DNA from 2 places in the Pseudarthrobacter sp. HLT1-3 genome. Region 1 is predicted to be linked to the other one. Evidence: predicted binding sites of a transcription regulator. Region 1 holds the regulator's gene; the other holds the start of a gene.
What was found. Region 1 encodes LexA, which represses DNA repair genes until DNA is damaged. Its sites were predicted from a motif close to TCGAACANNTGTTCGA; they were not measured.

Region 1 (7,543 bases):
TCGAACGCCTCAAGCAGCGTGAACCGCGCCACGTGGTGGTCTCGGCCCGCACCGGCGAAGGCATTCCGGAACTGCTCAAGGCGATCAGCGAGGGCATCCCGCGGCCGAGTGTGAAACTGGAACTGTTGATCCCCTACAACCGCGGGGACCTGCTCAGCAAGTTGCACGAAACCGACGCCGAGATCCTTAGCCTCGACCACGAGGAAGCGGGCACCCGTGCCGTCGTGATGGTGCGCGAAGGATTCGCCGCTGAACTGGACTCGTTCATCAGCAATGACTGACGCAGCGGGGACCGGGGCGCACACCGGCGGCCCGGCAGGGCAGGACACGACAGGGGAGGACACGACAGGGGAGGACACGGCAGCCGCTGCACCCGCAGGCTCCGACCCGGCAGCGGCCGAAGGCGCAGGGACCGGCGCCGCGGGATCTGATGACGCGGGGACAGAGCCCGCCCCCAGACGGTCAGCGAAGAAAGGCCGTCCGGCCGGCGAGGAGTTCGTTATTGAACTGCTCGACCGCGCCGTGTCCGGCATGGGCGGCCAGAGCCGCGACGGCCAGCACGAAATGGCCCGGCAGGTGGCGCACGCGATCGACAGCGGCGACCACCTGCTGGTCCAGGCCGGCACCGGAACCGGCAAGTCCCTCGCCTACCTGATCCCGCTGATCGCCCATTCACTCGTCAGCGACAAGCCCACCCTGGTCTCCACCGCCACCCTGGCCCTGCAGACCCAGATCGTCGGCCGGGACCTGCCCCGGCTGCTGAAGACCATCACCCCGGCGCTGGACCGGCCGGTCAAGGTCGCCCTCGTCAAGGGCCGCTCCAACTACGTGTGCCGCCACAAGCTCGACGGGGGCTTCCCCTCCGAAGAACCCTCCGAAGGCCAGCTCTTCTCACTCGGCGAGGACACCTCCGTGCCGCATTTCGCCGCGGCCATGGGCGGCCCGTCCTCGCAGCTCGGCAAGGAAGTCGTCCGGCTGCGCGAATGGGCCGAGGACACCCGGACGGGTGACCGGGACGAGCTCCTGCCCGGGGTCACGGACCGTGCCTGGCGGCAGGTCTCGGTCACCTCGATGGAGTGCCTGGGCGCGCAGAAGTGCCCGCTGGCGGCCGAATGCTTCAGCGAACTGGCCCGGGCGAACGCCGCTGACGCCGACGTCGTTGTCACCAACCACGCGATGCTGGCCGTCAGCGCCTTCGAGGGCCTCGCGGTGCTGCCGGACTACGACGTTGTGGTGGTCGATGAGGCCCATGAACTGCAGGACCGGGTGACCGGTGCCGTGTCGGGCCAGCTCTCCGTGGCGATGGTGCACGCCGCCGCGTCCGGGGCCCGGAAAAACACCGGCATCACCGTGGACGCCCTGAACAACGCCGCGTCCCACCTCGAACTTGCCGTTGAGGGGGTCCCCAGCGGACTCATGCCCAACGGCCTCAACACCGAACAACTGGACTGCGTGGACCAGTTGCGGGACGCCTGCCGCGCCGCGCTCTCGGACTCCAAGGGGGACAGCGCCAATACTGCCGACGGCGGCCGCCAGCTCGCCCGCTCCCGCCTCATGGTGATCCTGGAACTCTGCGAACGGCTGCTCGCCGCCCGCGAGAACCGCGAGGTGGTCTGGTTTTCCCGCACGAGCACGTTTGACCCGCAGCAGGGCTACGCCCAGCCCGACGAGACGGCGCCGGCCCTGATCAACATCGCCCCGCTCAGCGTCGCCGGCCGGCTCCGCGAGGGACTGTTCGCGGACCACACCGTCATCCTGACCTCGGCAACCCTGGCGATCGGGTCCGCTTTCGAACCGGCCGCGGGCGGCCTTGGCCTGGTCGGGCCGGGTGCACCCAGCTGGACGGGCGTCGACGTCGGCTCGCCCTTCGAATACCCGAAACAGGGCATCCTGTATGTTGCCAAGCACCTGCCCAAGCCCGGCCGCGGTGCGTCCCCGGAAGCCCTCGACGAGCTTGAGAAGCTGATCCGGGCCTCCGGCGGGGGAGCCCTGTGCCTGTTCTCCTCCCGGCGCGCGGCCGAGGAAGCCGCCGAGGCCATGCGGCCCCGGCTGGACATGAGCATCCTCTGCCAGGGGGATTCGACCATGACGGCGCTCGTGAAGCAGTTCGCCGACGAACCGGACACCTGCCTGTTCGGCACCATGTCCCTGTGGCAGGGTGTCGACGTGCCCGGGGACTCCTGCCGCCTCGTGGTGATCGACCGGATTCCCTTCCCGCGGCCCGACGATCCCCTCATGACCGCGCGGTCCCGCGCGGTGGCCCAGGCCGGCGGCAACGGCTTTATGAGCGTTTCCGCGACCCACGCCGCCATCCGCCTGGCGCAGGGCGCCGGCCGCCTGATCCGCACGACGACGGACCGGGGAGTGGTGGCGGTGCTGGACTCGCGGCTTTCCACCGAACGCTACGGGGGTTTCCTCCGCGCCGCACTGCCGCCGTTCTGGCCGACCACCGACCCGGCAGTTGCGGTCGCGGCGCTGGAGCGGCTTGCCAAGGAATCAGGGCAGCCGGCCGCCTAGCCACGGCCGGGACCAACGCGAAGGGCCCCGTCCGATGCCGGCGGGGCCCAGTTCCGGCTACGGACGCGCAGGTCCGTGCTGGCTAGAGGGAGCGCAGTACCGAGACGACCTTGCCCATGATGACGGCGTGATCGCCGAGGATGGGCTCGTACTGGGTGTTCTGCGGCAGCAGCCAGGTGTGGCCGTCGCGCTGGCGGAACGTCTTGACGGTTGCCTCGTCGTCCAGCAGGGCAGCCACAATGTCACCGTTGAGGGCGTCGCCCTGCCGGCGGACCACCACCCAGTCGCCGTCACAGATGGCGGCATCGATCATCGAATCACCCGCGACCTTGAGCATAAAGAGCTCGCCGTGGCCCACGAGCTGGCGCGGCAGCGGCATAACGTCCTCGACCACCTGGTCGGCCAGGATCGGACCGCCGGCGGCGATGCGGCCCACCAGCGGCACCATGGCCGTGTCGGTGGCACTGGCCAGCTCGGAAACCGACAAGCCGCCGACAGTGCGCAGCCCGCTGGACTTCTCGATCCCGGAAACCTTGGACGTGCCCTCATCGAGGGTCAGCGGCATCAGCACTTCCATGGCGCGGGGACGCTTCGGGTCCCGGCGCAGGTAACCGAGCTTCTCCAGCTGCGAGAGCTGGTGGGTGACGCTGGAAAGGCTGGCGAGACCGACCGTGTCGCCGATCTCGCGCATGGACGGCGGGTAGCCATTGTCCGTTACCGAGCGCTGGATGGTCTCCAGGATCTTCTTCTGCCGGACGGTGAGGCTCTTGGGTGGCCGGGCTGCCTGCGGGCTCCGCTGGGTGGCCCTGCCGCCTGTGGCTTGTGCTGCCATGTTCGCCAACGCCTTTCCGTTCCGCCCGGCCGCCGTGGCTGCGGTTGCCGGGAACTTCCGGCCTGAGATGAAATGTCAGACCCTGCTGATCAACTGCAGAAGTGGTTGTTCTTTGACTCAAACGTAGGCCAGCCACACGGCTTTTTCAAACATTTGTTCTAGCGAGTCTCGACAATGTTCGTCAATAAGTGCTAAAACAGAGCAGGTGATGTTCGAATATGTGTTCTATTTGAACACCAGTCGGACTCAGCACAACGTTCGGTTCTTTGTTCGAAGGTTAGGCCGGTTGGCGGCGCGTATGTGGAGTACGCCGGGCGGCACAGTATGGTCCAGGAGGGCTCAGTTCATGTCAGCATCAAGCGCATTTCACGACACTTTCGGCCGCGACGCGTTCGGCAACTACGGCCGACCCGACGGCGGTGTATCGGATCACCAGCAGCGTTCCCTGGCCCAGCGCCCCTTCGCCGGCGCTCAGGGCTCCGACGGCCGGCCCAGCTTGGCCGGCCGCGGCGCGCGGGCCAAGCAGGCGCCGCTGCGTCTGACCCGGCGGGGACGCATTGTCTTCATTGGAGTGCCGCTGATCCTGCTGGCCGCGCTCATCCTGTCCCTCAGCGGCTTCCTCAACGCCCCGGCCAAGGCCGCGGAGTCAGCCGCCGATCTCTCCCTGACGCCAACCGTGTCCGTGACGGTTCAGCCCGGCGAGTCACTTTGGGCCATCGCAGAGGCCGTCGCGCCGGAGCGGGATCCGCGCGATGTCGTCGCGGATATCGTCCAGCTGAACAACCTGGACGCTGCCCGGGTCGTGCCGGGCCAGGCGCTCTTCATTCCGTCCAACTAGCCCCGGGAATCCGTCACAGTTTCAGCGCCTGCAGCGATCTCACTTAAACTAGTGAAGTGACTGACCAGTTAGAGCGCCTGAACCGACTTCCCCTCCGGACGAATCTGCGGGGCTTGACGCCGTATGGCGCCCCGCAGCTGGACGTCCCCATTTTGCTCAACGTGAATGAGAACACCCATGGTGTTCCGGCCGACGTCCGTGCCGCCATTACCGAAGCAGTCACGATTGCCGCAGTCGGCCTGAACCGCTATCCCGACCGGGAGTTCACGGAACTCCGCACGGCCCTGGCCGAATACCTCGGGCACGGACTGGGCGCGGACAACATCTGGGCCGCGAACGGCTCCAATGAAGTTCTCCAGCAGATCCTCCAGGCATTCGGCGGACCGGGCCGCACCGTCATGGGCTTCCCACCCACATACTCGATGTACCCGCTGCTCGCGGCGGGCACGGACACCGGGTACCTCGCCGGGACCCGCACCGCGGACTACGGGCTGAGCGCCGCGTCTGCCGCCCGCCAGGTCCGCGAGGCCGGGCCGAACATCGTTTTCCTTTGCTCCCCGAACAACCCCACCGGCACCGGGCTTGGCCTGGACGTCGTGGAGGCTGTCTACGAGGCCGGCGAAGCCAGCCAGACGATCGTGATCGTCGACGAGGCCTACCACGAGTTCGCCCACGACGGCACGCCCAGCGCCCTTTCCCTCCTGCCCGGCCGGGAACGCCTTATCGTCTCGCGCACCATGAGCAAGGCCTTCGCCCTCGCCGGCGCCCGGGTGGGCTACATGGCCGCAGCGCCCGAAGTGACCGACGCCCTGCGCCTGGTCCGGCTCCCGTACCACCTCTCCGCCATCACCCAGGCGACAGCCCTGGCCGCCCTGCACCACCGGGTCGCGCTGATGGCCGACGTCGAGGACATCAAACGCCAGCGCGACAGGATCGTCGCCGAACTCCAGCGGATGGGCCTCAAGCCGGCGGCTTCCGACTCCAACTACGTCTTCTTCGGCGGTCTGGACAATCCGCACGAGGTCTGGCAGGGCCTGCTCGACGCCGGCGTGCTGATCCGGGATGTCGGCATTCCGGGGCACCTGCGCGTCACCGCCGGGACTGAGACGGAAACCACAGCCTTCCTCGAAGCCCTCGAGCGGATCCTGGCCGGCCGCGCCGTACAGCCCGCCTAGACTTAACCCCAGGACATCCACCCTGCCTGCACGGCGGGCACCGCCGTCATCCAAAGGACACGCACATGAGCAACACCGGATCAACCGCTGCCGAGGGCCGGACCGCACGCATGGAACGGACCACCAGCGAATCATCGGTGCTGGTTGAGATCAACCTGGACGGCACCGGGGTCTCGGACATCAGCACCTCGGTGCCCTTCTATGACCACATGCTGACCGCGCTGAGCAAGCACTCCCTGATCGACATGACGGTCAAGGCCACCGGCGATACGCACATTGACGTCCACCACACGGTTGAGGACGTTGCCATCACCTTGGGCGAGGTCCTGCGGACCGCGCTCGGGAACAAGGCCGGTATCCGGCGGTTCGGCGAAGCCACGGTTCCGCTGGACGAGGCCCTCGCGCACGCCGTCGTCGACGTCTCCGGCCGCCCGTACCTTGTGCACGGCGGCGAGCCTGCCGGCCAGGAGTACCACCTGATCGGCGGACACTTCACCGGTTCGCTGACCCGCCACGTCTTCGAGGCGATCACGCTGCACGCCGGGATCTGCCTGCACATGAACGTGACCGCCGGCCGGGATCCGCACCACATCGTCGAGGCCCAGTTCAAGGCGTTCGCGCGCGCCCTGCGGGCCGCGGTCGAACCGGACCCCCGCGTCAAGGGCATTCCGTCGACCAAGGGTGCGCTGTGACCGGCAAGGTCCTGAAGGACGGCGCGATCATCGACCCCGACGCCGGCCGGAAGCCGGCGTCGCCCGAGGGCAAGCCCACCGTCACAGTCCTGGACTACGGCTCCGGCAACATCCGGTCCGCCGTCCGCGCCCTCGAACGCGCCGGCGCCGAGGTGATCCTTAGCTCCAAGCCGGAGGATGTGCTTAACGCCGATGGCCTCGTAGTCCCCGGGGTCGGTGCCTTCGAGACCGTGATGCGTGAACTCAAAGCCGTCGACGCGATCCGTATGATCGGCCGCCGCGTTGCCGGCGGCCGTCCCGTCCTGGCCATTTGCGTCGGACTGCAGGTTCTGTTCGAAGCCGGCGTCGAGCACGGCACTGAATCCGAAGGGATGGGGGAGTGGCCCGGCAAGGTGGAACTCCTCCCGGCCGACGTCGTACCGCACATGGGCTGGAACACGGTGTCCGTTCCGGAGGGCTCCAGCCTCTTCGCCGGTGTCGAGGACGAGCGCTTCTACTTCGTCCACTCCTACGGTGTCCAAAAGTGGGACTTCGACGTGATCCAGCCGCGGATGACGGCGCCGCTTGTCACCTGGTCGGATCACGGCGCCCCGTTCATCGCGGCCGTGGAAAACGGCCCGTTGTGCGCCACACAGTTCCACCCCGAGAAGTCCGGCGACGCCGGTGCGCGGCTGCTGCGCAACTGGGTCGAGGGCCTGCGCAGCCGAACCGGGACCGCCTAAATGTGGTCCATAGTGCTGATGGGCCTGGCCGGCCTGCTGGTCGGCGGCGGGCTGTCCTTCCGCCAGCAGAAAAGCCCGCGCTGGATCCAGGTTGTGTTCTACGTCCTGGCCGGCATGGCGCTGCTCGCTGCGTACCTCCTGACGCTGCCCGCCGCCTGACGCACTGCACCGCCGCACTGCACCGCCGCCGCCCCTGCCATCCCCGAAGAGCCGTCCCTAAGAGCTGAGGATCCACGATGACCACCGAAACCCCGCTGCCCGTGCTGGAGCTGCTGCCCGCCGTCGACGTCGTCAACGGCCAGGCTGTCCGCCTCGTCCAGGGCGAGGCCGGCAGTGAGACGAGCTACGGCACTCCCCTGGAAGCCGCGCTCAACTGGCAGCAGCAGGGGGCCGAATGGGTCCACCTCGTGGACCTCGACGCCGCCTTCGGCCGGGGCTCCAACGCCGACCTGCTCCGCGAAGTCGTCGGCCGGCTCGATATCAAGGTGGAGCTCTCCGGCGGCCTGCGTGACGACGAGTCGCTCGAGAAGGCCCTCGACCTGGGCGTTGCCCGCGTGAACCTGGGCACGGCAGCCCTGGAGAACCCGGAATGGACCGCCCGTGTGATCGAGCGGTTCGGCGACAAAATCGCCGTCGGCCTGGACGTCCGCGGCACGACCCTCGCCGGCCGCGGCTGGACCAAGGAAGGCGGGGACCTTTGGGACGTTCTCGCACGCCTCGAAGAGGCCGGCTGCTCCCGCTACGTCGTCACGGACGTCACCAAGGAC
Region 2 (7,543 bases), on a different contig from region 1:
GAGGGCCTTCGCGGACTCCTCGGTGAACCCGCCGGTGATCTGCGGACGGCCATCGGTAATGACGGCGAGGGACCGCGGGGCGGAAATGACCTGGTCATCGAGGACGATGGCGAACTGGGCCTTCGGATCCGAACCGCTCTGGCCACCGCCGGCGATGTAAAACTGGTACAGCCGCTCGGTGACTTCCTTGAACTTCGCGGTGCCTTCCTCGTCGAACTGGATGTTCACAGCCCACTCGTTGGTCACGGCGCCCTGGGCGCCGCGCTGCAGCTGGAAGGAAGAAGAAGTGATGTTGGAGCCCTTGACCTCAACCGGGCCCAGGATGTATTTGATCGCCGGGGAATTGGCGGAGGCCGGTTCGCAGGTGACCAGCGGTTTCGTCGGGTCGGAGCGTTCCTGCTTGTCCTGCGAGGGGTTGTCGCAGTCGAGCGTCTCGAACTTCTGGTAGAGCTCGGGAGTCACCCAGTTAATGTCACTGCCGTTGGTGGGCTCGGCGGTGGGCTTGGGCAGCTGGTCGACCGGGGTCTGTGACTCCGCGGGAACGGCTGCGCCCGGGCCGGCCTGAAGGACGGGCCGGAAGTTCATGTCGGCGGAAGCCTGGATCAGGGCGCGGGTTTCCTTGGACGGGGTGCCGGGAAGGCTGACGACGACGTTCCGTCCGGACTGCGTGCTGATTTCAGCTTCGGCGACGCCCGAACCGTCGACGCGCTGGCGGATGATCGCCACGGCCTGGTTGAGCTGTTCCTCGTTGATGTCCGAACCGCCCTCAACCTTGGGCGCCAGGATCATCTGGGTGCCGCCTTCAAGGTCCAGGGCGAGCTTGGGAGCCCAGCTCGCCTGGCCGGCCATGGTGCCGCCTGCCAGGACGGCGGTCAGGACGGCGAGGATAACGCCGAGCCAGACCAGCACCCTGAGGGCTGTGTTTTTGGGGCCAGTTCGTGCCATTGTCGATCTTTCTATTATTTACGGAGGAACCGCCGGGCGGCCCTGGCGGGCCCGCTCCGGCGGTTGCCCGCAGCCGTTACTTCGCGGGATAGCTCAAACAGGCAGACTAGCTGTCTTTCTTGCCTTCGTTGTTGAGGCGGCGCAGGGTTTCCTCCGGTGTCTCAGCACGGGGTGCTTCGTTCACCGGGGCGGCGCCGTCGGCCTTGTCAAAGGAGAGCGAGGATGCGTCGTTGGGAACTACCAGGGGCTCGTCAGACTCCTCAGCCTCAGCGGCGATAACCGGCTCGATGATTTTGGTGACGGCCTGGCGGTGCACGGTGGCGGTGTGGCCCGGGGAGAGCTCGAGCAGGACCTTGTTCTCTTCCTCGTCGATCTCGACGATGCGGCCGTACAGGCCAAAGCTTGTCATGACCTCGACACCCGGGGCGAACTTCGACTGGAGCTGCGCCTGCGTCTGCTGGGTCTTCTTGTTGCGGCGGAACATCATGAAGACGAAGACGCCGAGCATGGCGAACAGCAGGATGGTCATGATGTCGATGCCGCCGCCGGCCTGCGGCTGGGTCTGGGCAGTGATAAGTCCGAACACAGGGATAGTTCCGTTCTGTACTTGCGTAGCTGGTTTTCCAGCAACGTCCGCTTCGCTCCGGGCTGGCAGGGATTCATGCCGAGCCGACGGCGGCCAAGTGCTGGCCGCGCGCAGAAACAAAGACCCGAACGTGCCGAGCGTCATTCCAGTCTAAAGGGAAAAGGTTGCACAGGGGTGCTATTGACTGTTACGGATCCATTCCGGATCGGCGTCCTGGCCTTGCACGTCCGCCGGGTCCGCGGCATCGTCCTCGACCCGGAAGAGTTCCAGCGGGTCTTGCGCGAAGATGCCGGGCGGCACCGCGAAGCCGAGGTGCGTCCAGGCCGGGGCGAGCGCGATCCTTCCCCGCGGGGTGCGTCCCAGCAGTCCCTCACGGACGAGATACGGCTCGGCGACGGTTTCGACGGTTTCGGTCTCTTCGCCGACGGCGATGGCCAGCGTGGACAGGCCCACCGGTCCGCCGCCAAATTTCAGGATCAGGGCTTCCAGGACGGCCCGGTCGAGCCGGTCCAGGCCGCGCTTGTCCACTTCGTACATGTCCAGCGCCGCGGAGGCGGCCCGGGCGTCGATCTGCTCGATGCCGTGCACCAGCGCCCAGTCGCGGACCCGGCGCAGGAGCCGGTTGGCGATGCGGGGCGTGCCGCGGGACCGTCCGGCGATTTCGCTGAATCCGGCGGAATTGACCTTGAGGTCCAGAAGCCCGGCGGAGCGCCGGAGCACGAGTTCGAGCTCGGCCACGGAGTAGAACTCGAGGTGGCCGGTGAAGCCGAAGCGGTCCCGGAGCGGGCCGGGCAGCAGCCCGGCCCGGGTGGTGGCACCCACCAGGGTGAACGGCGGAAGTTCAAGCGGGATCGCGGTGGCGCCGGCACCTTTGCCGACGACGATGTCCACCCGGAAGTCCTCCATCGCCATGTAGAGCATTTCCTCAGCCGGGCGGGACATCCGGTGGATCTCGTCCAGGAACAGCACTTCGCCTTCGGAGAGCGAGGACAGGATGGCCGCCAGGTCCCCGGCGTGCTGGATGGCGGGTCCGCTGCTGATCCGCAGCGGCGCGTTCATTTCGGCCGCGATGATCATGGACAGGGTGGTCTTGCCCAGCCCGGGAGGGCCGGAGAGCAGGACGTGGTCGGCGCTGCGGCCGCGCATGCGTGAGGCTTCCAGCACGAGGGAGAGCTGTTTGCGGACCCGGTGCTGGCCGACGAAGTCGTGCAGGTTCTTGGGCCGGAGGGCGGCTTCGATGACCCGCTCCTCCGGCTCCTCTCCCCCGGCGACGATCGACGGCTCAGCCACGGGCGCCTGCCCTGTTCCCGGCGCGGGCGCCGTCCTGGCCCAGCCAGCGGAGGGTGGCGCGCAGAATCTCGGCCACGTTGCCCTTTTCGGCCAGTTCGGGGGAATCGGCCAGGGACTTGTCGATGCTGGCCGTGGCGTCCCTCTCGGACCAGCCCAGGCTCGTCATGGCCGCTACCACCTGCGGCTTCCAGACCGCCTCGGAGGATGCCGCCGGAGCAGTGGTTCCGGCGGCGGTGCCGTGCGGCACGAGCTTTCCGGCCAGTTCGAGCACAATCCGGCCGGCGACCTTGGGGCCAATGCCGGGCACCTTAGTGAAGGCCTTGCCGTCGCCGGAGTGCGCCGCCACGCGGATCGCTTCGGGCTCGTGGACGGCCAGGACGGCAAGCGCCAGCCGGGGTCCGACGCCGGCGACGCTGAGCAGGACGTCAAAGACTTCGCGTTCGTCGTCGGTGTCGAAACCGAACAGGGTCAGGGAGTCCTCGCGCACGATCAGGGAGGTGAAGAGCTTGCCCTCCTCGCCGGTGCGGAGCCGGCTGAGGGTCTGCGGCGTGGCGTTCACGCTCATGCCGGCGCCGTTGAGGTCGATCACGGCGGAGGACAGGCCGACGTGCGCTACGGTTCCGCGGAGAAAACTGATCAAAGCCGGGCTCCTGAAAATTCAGCTGAAATAGAACCGGGGAGACCCGGTTATCCGAACATATCTACGAATACCCTACCAAGTTCCGCGGCGGGACAGGCGGACATTCAGCGGGTACGGCGCGCTTTGGCCTCGGCGTCCGCCCACGCGCGCTGGGCCGGTGTCAGGGACAGGCTCCCCGGTCCGGTGGTAACTGCGCCCTTGTTGGAAGTGCCGATTCCGGCCCGCCAGGCGTGGGTGATGGCCAGCGCGAGGGCGTCGGCGGCGTCGGCGGGGCGCGGCGGGGCGTCGAGCCGGAGAATCTTGGTGACCAGCTTGGTGACCGCGTCCTTGTTCGATGTTCCGCTGCCGGTGACGGCTGCCTTGACTTCGGACGGGGTGTGCAGCGCCACCGGGATGCCGCGGCGTGCGGCGGCGGCGATCACGACGCCGGAGGCCTGGGCAACGCCCATCACGGTGCTGACATTAAGCTGCGAGAAGACGCGTTCGACGGCGAGGACGTGCGGTTCGTACTGGTCCAGCCACTCATCGATCGAGGTGGCGATGACCAGCAGCCGCTGGTCCAGGCTTTCCTCGGGGGACGTTCCGACGACGCCGAACGCCACCATGGTGGCGCGGCGGTTCTTCTCGACGTCCACGACGCCGATCCCGCAGCGGGTGAGGCCCGGATCGACGCCGAGGACGCGAAGGGTCACTCGGCTTCCAGTGCGGCCTGCACTTCGTCGCTGAGGTCGGCGTTGCTGTAGACGTTCTGGACGTCGTCGAGTTCCTCGAGGGCGTCCACGAGCTTCAGGAACTTCTTGGCGGCGTCGAGATCGAGCGGCACCTGCATGGAGGGCACGAACTCGGCTTCGTCGGTTTCGTACTCGATCCCGGCGTCCTTGAGCGCATCCCGGATGGCCTGGAGGTCGGTCGGCTCGGAGTGGATTTCGAAGCTGTCGCCGTTGTCCTTGACTTCGTCGGCGCCGGCGTCGAGCACGGCCATCAGGACGTCGTCCTCGCTCAGGCCGTTCTTCGGCAGCGAGACGACACCCTTGCGGGAGAAGAGGTAACTGACCGAACCGGGATCGGCGATGGTGCCGCCGTTGCGGGAGATGGCGAGCCGGACTTCGGAGGCGGCCCGGTTCTTGTTGTCAGTGAGGCATTCGATCAGCAGCGCCGAGCCCTGCGGCCCGCGGCACTCGTACATGATCTCGGTGTAGTCCACGACTTCGCCGGTGAGGCCGGCGCCGCGTTTGATGGCGCGGTCGATGTTGTCAGCGGGGACCGAGGTCTTTTTCGCCTTGGTGACGGCGAGTTCCAGCCCGGGGTTGCCCGCCAGGTCAGGGCCGCCCATGCGCGCGGCAACTTCGATGTTCTTGATCAGCTTGGCGAACGACTTGGCCCGGCGGCTGTCGAGGATGGCCTTCTTGTGCTTGGTCGTCGCCCATTTGGAGTGGCCTGACATGCTTTACGCTTCTCCTCTGATCATTCGAATAAACAATTCGTGCACGCGCTCCTCCCCCGTCACTTCCGGGTGGAAGGAAGTGGCCAGCAGCTTGCCGGATCGCACTGCAACAATTCTAGCCGTCCCGGCCAGCGCCCCGGGGTGGGACGCCTTGGAAGGCTCCACTTTGGCGAGCACCTCGACGCCGACGCCGACGCGTTCCACCCAGGGTCCGCGGATAAAGACCGCGTGGACCGGGGCCACGCCGTCCGCGGTGGCGCTGAAATCGAGGCCGCTGAAATCGAGATCAGTTTCGAAGGACTCCCGCTGCCGGCCGAAGGCGTTCCGGCGGACCGTGATGTCGAGGCCACCGAACGTCTGCTGCGGGTTGCCGGCGAGATCCTTCGCGGGGTCGGTGATCTCCTCGGCGAGGAGGATCATCCCGGCGCACGAGCCGTAGACCGGCAGCCCGTCCTGGATCCGTTGACGCAGCGGGTCGCGGAGCCCGAAGGCGCGGGACAGCTTGTCGATGGTGGTCGATTCGCCGCCGGGAATGATCAGGCCGTCGAGGCCGTCGAGTTCGGCCGGCCGGCGGACGCCGATGCCGGTGGCACCGGCGGCTTCCACCGCGTGAAGGTGTTCGCGGAAGTCGCCCTGGAGAGCCAGGACGCCGATCCGGAGGCCTGAACCCACACCGGACGGAGGCGCAGAAGAGGGGTTGGTCATCGAAACAGCATAGTGGCCTCAACTCATGCCCCGCCGCTTCCCGGCGGGCTTCCATGCCGCCGCTGGGATATATTACAAAGCATGTTTTACTTCAGCGTTCCGCTCGGCAAGCTCGTCCGCCGGGTCTCCCGGCTCAGGGGCGGAGGCTCTGCCCTTCCCGGGCTCGTCGTCGAAAAGATCGACCCCGGGTTCATGCGCCGGACACTGTCGACGCTGCCGCACGGCGTCGCCGTCGTCAGCGGCACGAACGGCAAGACCACCACCACCAAGATGGTGGTGGAACTGCTCGAGAGCCAGGGCCTGAAGGTTTTCACCAACCGCACCGGCAGCAACTTCACCCGCGGTGTGGCCGCGGCGCTGCTCGGCGAAGTGGACTGGCGCGGCCGGCTGGACGCCGACGTCGCCGTGCTGGAACTCGACGAGGCCCACGCGGTGCACTTCGTCAACCAGGTGCCGCCGCGCTACTGCCTCCTGCTCAACGTCCTGCGCGACCAGCTGGACCGCTTCGGCGAGATCGACAAAACCGCGCAGCTGCTGCAGCACATCGCCTCCAAGACCACCGGAACGGTGGTGCTGAACCGGGAGGACCCGCGCGTCGCGCGCATCGCGGACACGCTCAGCGGTCCCGAGGTCCTCTACTTCGGCCTGGATGACTCGTTGCTGGGCACCTTCCCGAACGACGACGAGATGCGGGCCGCGCCCGGCAGCCCGGTGCCGGCGGCCCCGGCCAGGCCGCAAGCCGACGTCGTACTGCGCCGGGTGGGTGCGGCGGACGCGGACTTTGAGTACGACGGCGTCACGGCCACCACGGCGATGAAGCTCCGCGGCGTCTACAACATCTTCAATGCCGCGGCCGCGCTGACCCTGGCCCGGGCGATTGCAGTTGAGGACGGCGCCCAAGCGGACAACGAGGGCCTGCTGAAGGCACTCGCGCAGGTGGCGCCGGCGTTCGGACGCGGCGAGAGCCTCGTTGTCGACGGCCTGCCGCTGGATCTGGTGCTGGTAAAGAATCCCAGCGGTTTCCGGCTGGGACTGAAGTCCTTTCCGGCCGCGGGCTATGCCACGATGATCGCGATCAACGACAATTACGCCGACGGCCGGGACATGTCCTGGCTCTGGGACGTCGAGTTCGAGACCCTCCGTGAGGGCGGCGTGGACCAGCTGAGCGGCTCCCGGGCGTATGACATGGCGCTGCGCCTGCAGTACGACGACGTCGCGATCGGCGCAGTCAACACCGAGATTGCCCCCGCGCTGGCGGCCTTCATCAGCGGCGCCAGAGACAAACCGAAGCGGATCTTCTGCACCTATACAGCGATGCTGGCCATCCGCCGCGAGCTGTCCAAAATCACCACAGTGGAGGTGGTCTCATGACCCCCCAGCCCGAGTCCAACGCGTCAGGCGGGTCCAGCGGATCCGGCGGGTCCGGCGGGTCCGGCGGGTCCGGCGGGTCCAGGTTCTCTTTCGGGCACGAACTGCCGCCCGAGGAAACCGCGGAACCCACCAAGGGAACCATCCGGGTCCTGCAGCTGTACCCGCGGGACATGAACATCTACGGCGACTGGGGCAATGCCCTGGTGCTGGCCCAGCGGCTGCGCTGGCACGGCTACACGCCGGAGCTGCTCGAGTACAACGTCGGCGACGCGTTTCCCGCCGACGTTGACCTGATCGTCGGCGGCGGCGGGCAGGACAGCGGCCAACTGGTGATCCAGGATGACCTGCTGTCGCGCGAAACCGTCCTGAAAGAGCTGGCCGAGGACGGCACGCCGATGCTGGTGATCTGCGGCCTGTACCAGCTGTTCGGGAAGTTCTTCAAGACCCGGACCGGTTCCGTCATCCCGGGGATCGGCATCCTGGACGTGGAGACGCACGGCACCGAAGAGCGGCTGATCGGCAACGTGTCGGTGTCCTCCCCCGAATTCGGCACCGTCCTGGG

Region 2: the regulator LexA is predicted to act here: its motif matches at 3,513-3,528, upstream of ruvA (Holliday junction branch migration protein RuvA).

What each region holds. Positions count from the first base shown of each region.
Region 1 is NZ_JBWZCJ010000017.1:54,848-62,390, forward strand. It holds gene hflX (GTPase HflX) at 1-281, shown strand, start outside; gene AC50X9_RS14870 (ATP-dependent DNA helicase) at 274-2,517, shown strand; gene lexA (transcriptional repressor LexA) at 2,600-3,349, opposite strand; gene AC50X9_RS14880 (LysM peptidoglycan-binding domain-containing protein) at 3,846-4,187, shown strand; gene AC50X9_RS14885 (histidinol-phosphate transaminase) at 4,244-5,362, shown strand; gene hisB (imidazoleglycerol-phosphate dehydratase HisB) at 5,428-6,054, shown strand; gene hisH (imidazole glycerol phosphate synthase subunit HisH) at 6,051-6,776, shown strand; gene AC50X9_RS14900 (hypothetical protein) at 6,777-6,935, shown strand; gene priA (bifunctional 1-(5-phosphoribosyl)-5-((5-phosphoribosylamino)methylideneamino)imidazole-4-carboxamide isomerase/phosphoribosylanthranilate isomerase PriA) at 7,013-7,543, shown strand, end outside.
Region 2 is NZ_JBWZCJ010000008.1:175,043-182,585, forward strand. It holds gene secD (protein translocase subunit SecD) at 1-945, opposite strand, end outside; gene yajC (preprotein translocase subunit YajC) at 1,052-1,474, opposite strand; gene ruvB (Holliday junction branch migration DNA helicase RuvB) at 1,709-2,821, opposite strand; gene ruvA (Holliday junction branch migration protein RuvA) at 2,814-3,461, opposite strand; gene ruvC (crossover junction endodeoxyribonuclease RuvC) at 3,566-4,153, opposite strand; gene AC50X9_RS09505 (YebC/PmpR family DNA-binding transcriptional regulator) at 4,150-4,905, opposite strand; gene pdxT (pyridoxal 5'-phosphate synthase glutaminase subunit PdxT) at 4,909-5,610, opposite strand; gene AC50X9_RS09515 (Mur ligase family protein) at 5,692-6,981, shown strand; gene AC50X9_RS09520 (type 1 glutamine amidotransferase) at 6,978-7,543, shown strand, end outside.